Regions from separate parts of the Pseudomonas sp. St386 genome, predicted to be linked through region 1. Evidence: predicted binding sites of a transcription regulator. Region 1 holds the regulator's gene; the other holds the start of a gene.
The links. Region 1 encodes sigma-54, which starts transcription at its own class of promoters, with help from an activator protein. Its sites were predicted from a motif close to ANTGGCATNNANNTTGCTNT; they were not measured.

Region 1 (4,783 bases):
CAGATCCACCAGGGCATCCATCGCCTCCTGTGCCTGTTCACCTTCGGTGTGCAGGTGGATCTTGGTGCCCTTGCCAGCGGCGAGCATCATCATCGCCATGATGCTTTTACCGTCGACCGCAGTCTCGGGTGTGCGGCCAACCCTGATGGTGGTGTCCTTGAACTGGCCTGCGACTCCGACGAACTTGGCCGACGCTCGGGCATGCAAACCCAGCTTGTTGATGATTTCAATTTCCTGAGCAGGCATCGCGATGTGAATCCTTTAGCTGAGGTCGCGGTGGCGAACCTGGACGTTCTTCAGGGATTGTTGCAGGAGTTGACCCAGGCGTTCGGTCAGGTAGACGGAGCGGTGATGGCCGCCGGTACAACCGATGGCGATCGTGACATAGGCGCGGTTGCTCGCGGCAAAGCGGGGCAGCCATTTGAGCAGGTAGCTGGAGATGTCCTGGTACATTTCTTCGACATCCGGCTGGGCGGCCAGGTAGTCGATCACCGGTTGGTCGAGCCCGGACTGCGCGCGCAATTCCGGCTTCCAATAAGGATTGGGCAGGCAACGCACGTCGAACACCAGGTCGGCATCGACGGGCATGCCACGCTTGAAACCGAACGACTCCACCAGGAACGCCGTGCCCGGCTCGGGTTGGTTGAGCAGGCGCAGCTTGATCGTGTCACGCAACTGATACAGGTTCAGGTGCGTGGTGTTGACCTTCAGGTCCGCCAGGTCGGCAATCGGCCCCAGTAGCTGGCTTTCATCCTCGATGGCTTCGGCCAGCGAACGGTTGGCGTTGCTCAGTGGGTGGCGCCGGCGGGTTTCGGAAAAACGCTTGAGCAGTGTCTCTTCATCGGCATCCAGGTACAGCACGTCACACTGGATATGCCGGCTGCGCACTTCCTCGAGCAGTTCAGGAAAACGCGACAGGTGGCTTGGCAGGTTGCGCGCATCGATGGACACCGCCACCAGCGGCTGCGCCAGCTCGGTGTGGATCAGGGCGCGCTCGGCCAGTTCCGGCAGCAGGCCGGCGGGCAAATTGTCGATGCAATAGTAGCCGCTGTCCTCAAGCACGTTGAGGGCCGTGCTTTTACCGGAGCCGGAGCGGCCACTGACAATGATCATGCGCATTTTTAATGACCGTTCTGCTCGTCCAGGACAACCTGGTACAAAGCTTCGTTACTCGGTGCGCTGCGCAGTTTTTCGCGCACTTCCTTGCGGTCCAGCATGCTGGCAATCTGGCGCAGCAGCTCAAGGTGCGCATCGGTCGCCGCTTCCGGTACCAGCAATACAAACAGCAGGTCGACCGGGGCACCGTCGATGGCGTCGAAATCTATAGCGGTTTCAAGGTGCAACAGCGCGCTGATCGGCGCGGCACAACCCTTGAGACGGCAGTGGGGAATGGCGATGCCGTTGCCAAAACCGGTGGAACCGAGTTTTTCACGGGCAACCAATGCCTCGAAGACGTCCTGCATTTCCAGATCCGGTACCTCGCGGTGGATCAGGTTGGCAATGTGTTCGAGGGCTTTCTTCTTACTGCCGCCCGGCGCGTTCACCTGGGAACGGCCGGGGGTCAGGATGGTTTCTAGTCGGATCATGGATTGGGGGGGTTAACGACCGGTTGCGCCCTGGAGGAGGCTCTGGGTCTTTTCCTTATGCTTTTTGAGTTGGCGATCCAGCTTGTCGGTCAGCAGGTCAATCGCGGCATACATGTCTGTGTGCTCTGCGTTGGCAACCACTTCTCCGCCGGGGATATGCAGCGTGGCTTCGATTTTCTGCAGCAGCTTCTCGACGTTCATCGTGACTTGCACGTTGGTGATCTTGTCGAAATGCCTTTCCAATCGGTCGAGTTTTTCGCCGATGTAGGTGCGCAGGGGTTCGGTCACTTCCAGTTGGTGTCCACTGATGTTGACTTGCATACAGCTTCTCCTTCGTTGCCAGTGCATAAAGCGGCAGGCAGAAATGCCTGCCACTGGAACGCTGTGGCGTGGCCTGTTACATCAACCGCTTGCGTTCGCTCGAAGGCGCGATCCCGAGGGATTCGCGGTATTTGGCGACGGTACGGCGGGCCACCTGAATGCCTTGTGCCTCCAGTAAACCAGCGATCTTGCTGTCACTCAACGGCTTTTTCTGATTTTCCGCAGCTACCAGTTTTTTGATGATCGCGCGGATGGCCGTGGACGAGCATTCGCCGCCTTCGGAGGTGCTGACGTGGCTGGAGAAAAAGTATTTCAATTCATAGATACCCCGAGGGGTATGCATGAATTTCTGGGTGGTTACCCGGGAAATCGTCGACTCGTGCATGCCCACTGCCTCGGCAATGTCATGCAGGACCAACGGTTTCATCGCTTCATCGCCGTACTCCAGGAAGCCGCGCTGATGCTCGACGATCTGGGTGGCAACTTTCATCAGGGTTTCGTTGCGGCTTTGCAGGCTCTTGATGAACCAGCGCGCTTCCTGCAACTGGTTGCGCATGAAGGTGTTGTCGGCGCTGGTGTCGGCACGCTTCACAAAGCCGGCGTACTGGGCGTTGACCCGCAGCTTGGGCACCGACTCCTGGTTGAGCTCCACCAGCCAGCGATCATTGTGCTTGCGCACGATCACGTCGGGGACCACGTATTCGGGCTCGGTGGATTCGATCTGCGAGCCGGGGCGCGGGTTGAGGCTCTGCACCAGTTCGATGACCTGGCGCAGCTCATCTTCCTTGAGCTTCATGCGACGCATCAGTTGGCTGTAGTCGCGGCCGCCCAACAGGTCGATGTAATCGGTGACCAGTCGCTTGGCCTCGGCCAGCCATGGTGTCTTGGCGGACAACTGGCGCAGTTGCAGCAACAGGCACTCGCCCAGGTTGCGGGCACCGATGCCGGCCGGTTCGAACTGCTGGATGCGATGCAGGACGGCTTCGATCTCGTCCAGCTCGATGTCGAGCTCGGGGTCGAAGGCTTCCAGGATTTCTTCGAGGGTCTCGTCCAGGTAGCCCTGGTTGTTGATGCAGTCGATCAGGGTCACGGCGATCAGGCGATCGGTGTCGGACATCGGCGCCAGGTTCAACTGCCACAGCAGGTGGCTTTGCAGGCTTTCGCCAGCAGAGGTACGGGTGGTGAAGTCCCACTCGTCGTCATCGCTGCTCGGCAGGCTGCTGGCGCTGGTCTGGTAGACGTCTTCCCAGGCCGTGTCCACGGGTAGTTCGTTGGGGATGCGTTCGTTCCATTCGCCATCCTCGAGGTTGTCCACCGTCGGGGCGGTTTCCTGGTAGGCCGGTTCCGGGATTTCGGTGTTGGTCTTCTGCTCGACGTTGTCGGCCAGCGGATCGGTGTTGTCGAAGTCGTCGCCTTCTTCCTGGCGTTCGAGCATTGGATTGGACTCCAGGGCCTCCTGGATTTCCTGTTGCAGGTCCAGGGTCGACAATTGGAGCAGGCGGATGGCCTGTTGCAGCTGCGGTGTCATCGTCAGCTGCTGGCCCATTCTCAAGACTAGCGATGGTTTCATGGCAGGGGCTTAACACCTTATTAGCCGGCGCACATGCGCCATCCACTACAGGGCGCCGAGGCGCCAAACTTAAGCAAATTATATGCCTGAAACTGAAGTGTTTGCCTAGAGCGTCGCCATAATAAAATTAAACGACGCTCGGACAATTCGCCAGACACTTGTGCTTACAGGCGGAACTCATGGCCCAGATACACTTCCTTGACCAGGTCATTGGCCAGGATGGCTGCGGAGTCGCCTTCGGCGATCAGCTGGCCGTCGTTGACAATGTAGGCGGTTTCACAGATATCCAGCGTCTCGCGCACGTTGTGGTCGGTGATCAGCACGCCGATCCCCTTGGCCTTGAGGTGATGGATGATCTGCTTGATGTCGCCTACCGAGATCGGGTCCACGCCGGCGAACGGTTCGTCGAGCAGGATGAACTTCGGTGCGGTGGCCAGGGCGCGGGCGATTTCCACGCGACGCCGCTCGCCACCGGACAGGCTCATGCCCAGGTTGTCGCGAATGTGGCTGATGTGGAATTCCTGCAGCAGGCTTTCCAGTTCCTGGCGACGACCGGCCTTGTCGAGTTCCTTGCGGGTCTCGAGGATCGCCATGATGTTGTCGGCAACCGACAGTTTGCGGAAGATCGACGCTTCTTGCGGCAAATAGCCGATACCTGCCTTCGCCCGGCCGTGCATTGGCTGGTGGCTGACGTCCACGTCGTCGATCAGTACGCGACCCTGATCGGCCTGGACCAGGCCGACGATCATGTAGAAGCAGGTGGTCTTGCCCGCGCCGTTGGGGCCGAGCAGGCCGACGATCTGGCCGCTGTCGATGGACAGGCTGACATCACGCACGACTTGACGGCTCTTGTAGCTCTTGGCCAGGTGCTGAGCTTTCAGAGTTGCCATTACTGGGCCTTCTGCTCGTCGGTTTTCTTTTTCGGTTGGATCACCATGTCGATCCGCGGACGCGACTCGGTCACCTTGCTGCCGGTGGCGCGACCGGCGCTGGCCAGCTTCTTGACTGTGTCGTAGACGATTTTTTCGCCTTGGGTGACGTTGTTGTCCTTGTCGACGACCTTGGCGCGGTCGATCAGGACCACGCGATCCTGGGCGGCGTGGTACTGGATGGTTACCCCGTAGCCCTGCACTGGCTTGGTATCGCCTGCGGTTTGCAGTTGCTCGAAATAGGCCAGGTTGCCCACCGAAGTCACCACGTCGATGTCGCCGGACGGGGTGCGGGTGATGGTCACGGTATTGCCGGTGACCTTCATCGAGCCCTGGGTGATGATCACGTCGCCTTTATAGGTGGCGACGCCATTCTT
Region 2 (4,783 bases), 1.4 Mb from region 1:
CCACGGCTTCTTCTTCCTCGGTGACACGCAGACCCATGACGGCGTCCAGGACCTTGAGGATGATGAAGGTGACGATCGCGGTGTAGACCACCGTGAAACCCACGCCCTTGAATTGAATCCACACTTGCGCACCGATATCGGTCACGGTGCCGAAGCCACCCAGGGCCGGTGCTGCAAACACACCGGTCAGGATCGCGCCGAGGATACCGCCGATGCCGTGTACGCCGAAGGCGTCCAGGGAGTCGTCGTAGCCGAGCTTGCGCTTGAGGGTAGTGGCGCAGAAGAAGCACACCACGCCTGCTGCCAGGCCGATGACCAGAGCGCCCATCGGGCCCACGGTGCCGGCAGCCGGGGTGATAGCAACCAGGCCCGCCACCACGCCCGAGGCGATGCCCAGTGCGCTTGGCTTGCCGTGGGTGATCCACTCGGCAAACATCCAGCCCAGCGCCGCCGCAGCGGTCGCGATCTGGGTTACCAGCATCGCCATGCCGGCGGTGCCGTTGGCCGCGACAGCGGAACCGGCGTTGAAGCCAAACCAGCCGACCCACAGCATGGCCGCGCCCATCAGGGTGTAACCCAGGTTATGCGGCGCCATTGGCGTGGTCGGGAAGCCTTTGCGCTTGCCCAATACCAGGCACGCCACCAGGCCTGCGATACCGGCGTTGATGTGCACCACGGTGCCGCCAGCGAAGTCCAGCACGCCCCAGTCCCACAGCAGGCCGCCGTTACCGGACCAGACCATGTGGGCAATCGGTGCATACACCAGGGTGAACCACACGCCCATGAAGACCAGCATGGCGGAGAACTTCATCCGCTCGGCAAATGCGCCGACGATCAGGGCCGGGGTGATGATGGCGAAGGTCATCTGGAAGGTGATGAACACTGCTTCAGGGAACAGCGCCGCCGGGCCGGTCAGGCTGGCTGGCGTGACGCCTGCCAGAAACGCTTTGCCGAAACCGCCGATGAAGGAATTGAAGTTGACGACGCCCTGCTCCATGCCGGTGGTGTCGAACGCAATGCTGTAGCCATAGATGACCCACAGGATGCTGATCAGACCGGTAATGGCAAAGCACTGCATCATCACGGAAAGAAGGTTTTTCGACCGAACCATGCCGCCGTAGAACAGCGCCAGGCCAGGGATGGTCATGAACAGTACAAGAATCGTGGCCGTGAGCATCCAGGCGGTGTCGCCGGAGTTCAGGACTGGGGCTGCCGCTTCTTCTGCCATGGCCAGGCCAGGCATTGCGAAGGACAACAGGGCTCCTAGCCCTGCGAATTTACGCAGAGTCATATTGTTTTCTCCTGGGGCGTTGGGTTTGGCGGCTTAGATGGCGTCGGTATCGGTTTCGCCGGTACGGATGCGGATAGCCTGTTCCAGATTGACCACAAAGATCTTCCCGTCACCGATCTTGCCGGTGTTGGCGGCCTTGGTGATTGCCTCGATCACCCGATCAAGATCCTTGTCGTCAATGGCGACATCGATCTTCACCTTGGGCAGGAAATCGACCACGTACTCCGCGCCGCGATACAGCTCGGTGTGACCTTTCTGCCGACCGAAGCCTTTGACCTCAGTAACGGTAATGCCCTGCACGCCGATCTCGGACAACGACTCGCGCACGTCGTCCAACTTGAACGGCTTGATGATGGCAGTGACTAGCTTCATGAAACTTTCTCCCGAATTGGTGGACTTGCCCCAGGAAAACAAACCCGACTCAAGTCTAAGCGCAGTGCCTGGCTTTGTAACGCGTCGTCGGCCCAAGTTGCCCGACAGGTGCCAGTTAACCGATCCTGACGAAACTCCCCGTTCCGCCTGCTGCACTGCATTCGTCACAGCGACTGCATCAGTGCATGGGTCATCAGCCTCTAAGCAGAAACCTTGCCATCTGCACCAAACCCTCTGATTTCAGTCTCTTGGCCACCTGCTCGACGTGCGTTGCGCCAAGAACCGCAGCGATACGCACAACAACAGTGCAGCCACGCCCGGGCCCATGCGCGAAAAGCGTGCATCCCTGGCTTGCGAATTGACTATAGACACTGCGTGATACACTGCCCGCCATTGTTTTCAGGACACCTGCCATGCTTGCGCCCAAAGACCTCCTCGACGCCCTGAGCGGCCACGCCTCCCGCATCTTGAGTGGCGACACGCCGCTGCCCAAAAGCGAAATCGAAAGCCAGTTCAAGGCCCTGCTGCAAAGCGGCTTCAGCAAACTGGACCTGGTAAGCCGGGAAGAATTCGACAGCCAGATGGTTGTGCTGGCCCGGACCCGGGCGCGGCTCGAAAGCCTGGAGGCCAAGGTTGCCGAGCTTGAGGCAAAGATGAGTCCACCTATCGAATAACGAGTGTCCCCGTAGAACTGCCGAGAGCAGCGATGTTTTAAGTTGCTGCAGCCGTTTTGGGGTCTGGCGCTGGTGACCACCTTACTTGACGAACACATCAGCCGCGGCATGCTCGGGATGGCTGTGACGATGATTGTTTACGTGGCCGGGGCGAAATAATTCTGCTGGTAACCACTGGTACGGCGCTTCGAGTTGGCTCAGTTGAAAACCGGAAACGCGCCACTCCTTGGGTCCACTCCAATCTGGTGCCGCTGCTCCCATTCCTTCCCCTTGTACCCAGTGATCAGGAAAACCTTGATGCCGGCGTAGTTGTGCCCGTAGTAACTCATGACGCATTGACGCACCATTGCAAAGCCGTCAGCCCTGTCGCGATGTACCGGCATGGTCACCATGTGAATTTCGGTGGGAATGGTATGAAAACTCTCGAGTAGCGTATCAACATCTTTCCTGACAAGCGGGCTGGGTGGGATGTGCGCCAGTCCTGCTTTTCCTGGCGACCATACAGAAAGCATCGTGCACCAGGAGGCCGAGTCCGACCATAGAACGTCGTTTTGCTCAACGCGCGAATACCCCGTATCGACGTACGTGTAGTGCAGATTGCGAATGGCGGGGACGCTGCTTTTCCAATAATTTCCGTCCAGCGCCCCGGGAGGCTCCAGCGGCCTATTGCTCCGCTCGCCATCGGGTATCAATCGGCTAATCGACCGTTCAGGCAAATCGCGTCTGACGCAGTTTGTCCATCCGCTTGTATCAGCAGTTGTCAAGGTTATTTCCGGCATGCGCCTCTCCTATTTCAGGGAGCAGAGAAATTTCGTCTGAGTTATTTTTAGCAGACAACTTCCTTACTCGCCTGGGGTTGGGGAGGCGCTTTGCACGCTGGGTAGGATTGGCGGAGGGCCCTATCGGTCTAACTATCTCGAAAAGGTCAACAAGTGGAGGTAGTCGCGATGTTAACTTCATAAATTGTGGCGCTGGTATTGATCTGCGACCTGTGCTCATCGGAGTTTCTCGACGACATCAAGCTTCTCCGCCTCGCTGATCGGACCTCGCTCTAGAGTCTGGTCGGTGTAAAACGAATGAATTGGACTTTCGTGAGAAAGACTTCATGCCGACTGCTCAACCACTCGGTCCGGAGTCGACGCCAGCGGCAGCACCAGAATAAACAGCGCGCCCCTGCCCGGCCCGGCGCTCTGCACGGTCAGATCGCCGCCCATCTCGTGCGCAGCCAGAATGCAGCTGTGCAGGCCAAAACCGTGGCCGTCGACACGCGTGGTGAAACCGTGCTCGAACACCCGCGCAAGATTGTCCTGCGATATCCCCTCGCCATTGTCCTCGACCTCAACTCGCACGCGCCCCTCGTCAACGACCTTCAGGCGCAGGATGATCTGCGGCGGCCGGTTCGCCCCGGCATCCAGCGCCTGCTTCGCGTTGTTGATCAGATTGACCAGGATCTGCAGCACTCGATGCTTGTCCAGGGGCATTTGCGGAACATCGCTGAACTCCTTGATCAGCGTGATGTGGTGGCGGGCCAGGGACACATCGCAAATGCGCACGACATCCTCGACCAGTTCTCGCAGCGAACCCGGCTCCAGCACGCTGGCGTTGCCGGCGTAGGATTGCTGGGTGGCGACGATTTCCTTGATGTGGTCGATTCTGCGGGTCAACTGCGCCAACTCGGCGATCATGCCCTGCTGCTCGACGGCCAGCGCGTCGGCCAGCTTGTCGAGATAGTCCGGTAGCGCGCGACCTTTCGGGTCGCTGCTGATGAAGTCACCGAGGTCATCGGGATGCTCCTTCATCAACTGGGCTACCTTGGCCACCCCTGGCCCCTTGGAGGTGTGCACCTTCTCGTACAGGACCTGGGCTGACACATTGACACTATTGAGCACATTGCCCACGTTGTGCAGCACATTGGTGGCGATCTCTGCCATGCCGGCGCGGCGCGCGGTGGTGACCAGTTCAGCCTGGGCCTCGCGTAACTCGTCGTTGACCTTGGCCAATTGCTGCGGGCTGGGGATCTTCAGGGCCGCCGGCACCAGCCGGACCAACAGGATGGCGGTAATCACCGAGGCAATCGCGGTGATCACCTTGACCAGCGCTGTCAGCCAGTAATAAGGCTGCCAGATGGTCAGGATCTCCATCACATGGCTGGTCCCGCAAGCCAGGATAAACACGCCAAAGGCCGCGAGCATCCAGTCAAACGGCACGTCCTTGCGCTTGTGGATAAAGTACAAAAGGGTGAAGGGGATGGTGACGTAGGACAGGGCGATCAAGCCATCGGCGATCACATTGGTCCACAGCAGATCCGGACGCCACATGTAGCAATGCCCGTGGGGCATGAAGCGCTTGTCGGTTAACAGAGCCAGCAGATCGTTCATGGCTACTTCCTCGCTGTGCCGTTGATACCGCCAAGTGCCGACTGGGCAAATCGCAGTCTAGCAGAGGG

Region 2: glnK (P-II family nitrogen regulator) is a predicted target of sigma-54. The motif match lies at 1,865-1,884, and genes of this name have one in related genera.

Annotation. Positions count from the first base shown of each region.
Region 1 is NZ_AP021900.1:1,124,721-1,129,503, forward strand. Features, by position in the region: gene KI235_RS04830 (HPr family phosphocarrier protein) at 1-246, opposite strand, end outside; gene rapZ (RNase adapter RapZ) at 262-1,119, opposite strand; gene ptsN (PTS IIA-like nitrogen regulatory protein PtsN) at 1,122-1,586, opposite strand; gene raiA (ribosome-associated translation inhibitor RaiA) at 1,599-1,907, opposite strand; gene KI235_RS04850 (RNA polymerase factor sigma-54) at 1,984-3,477, opposite strand; gene lptB (LPS export ABC transporter ATP-binding protein) at 3,642-4,367, opposite strand; gene lptA (lipopolysaccharide transport periplasmic protein LptA) at 4,367-4,783, opposite strand, start outside.
Region 2 is NZ_AP021900.1:6,594,661-6,599,443, forward strand. Features, by position in the region: gene KI235_RS29380 (ammonium transporter) at 1-1,291, opposite strand, end outside; gene glnK (P-II family nitrogen regulator) at 1,325-1,663, opposite strand; gene KI235_RS29390 (accessory factor UbiK family protein) at 2,077-2,337, shown strand; partial or broken gene KI235_RS30580 (EamA/RhaT family transporter) at 2,380-2,496, shown strand; gene KI235_RS29395 (hypothetical protein) at 2,535-3,116, opposite strand; gene KI235_RS29400 (HAMP domain-containing sensor histidine kinase) at 3,441-4,715, opposite strand.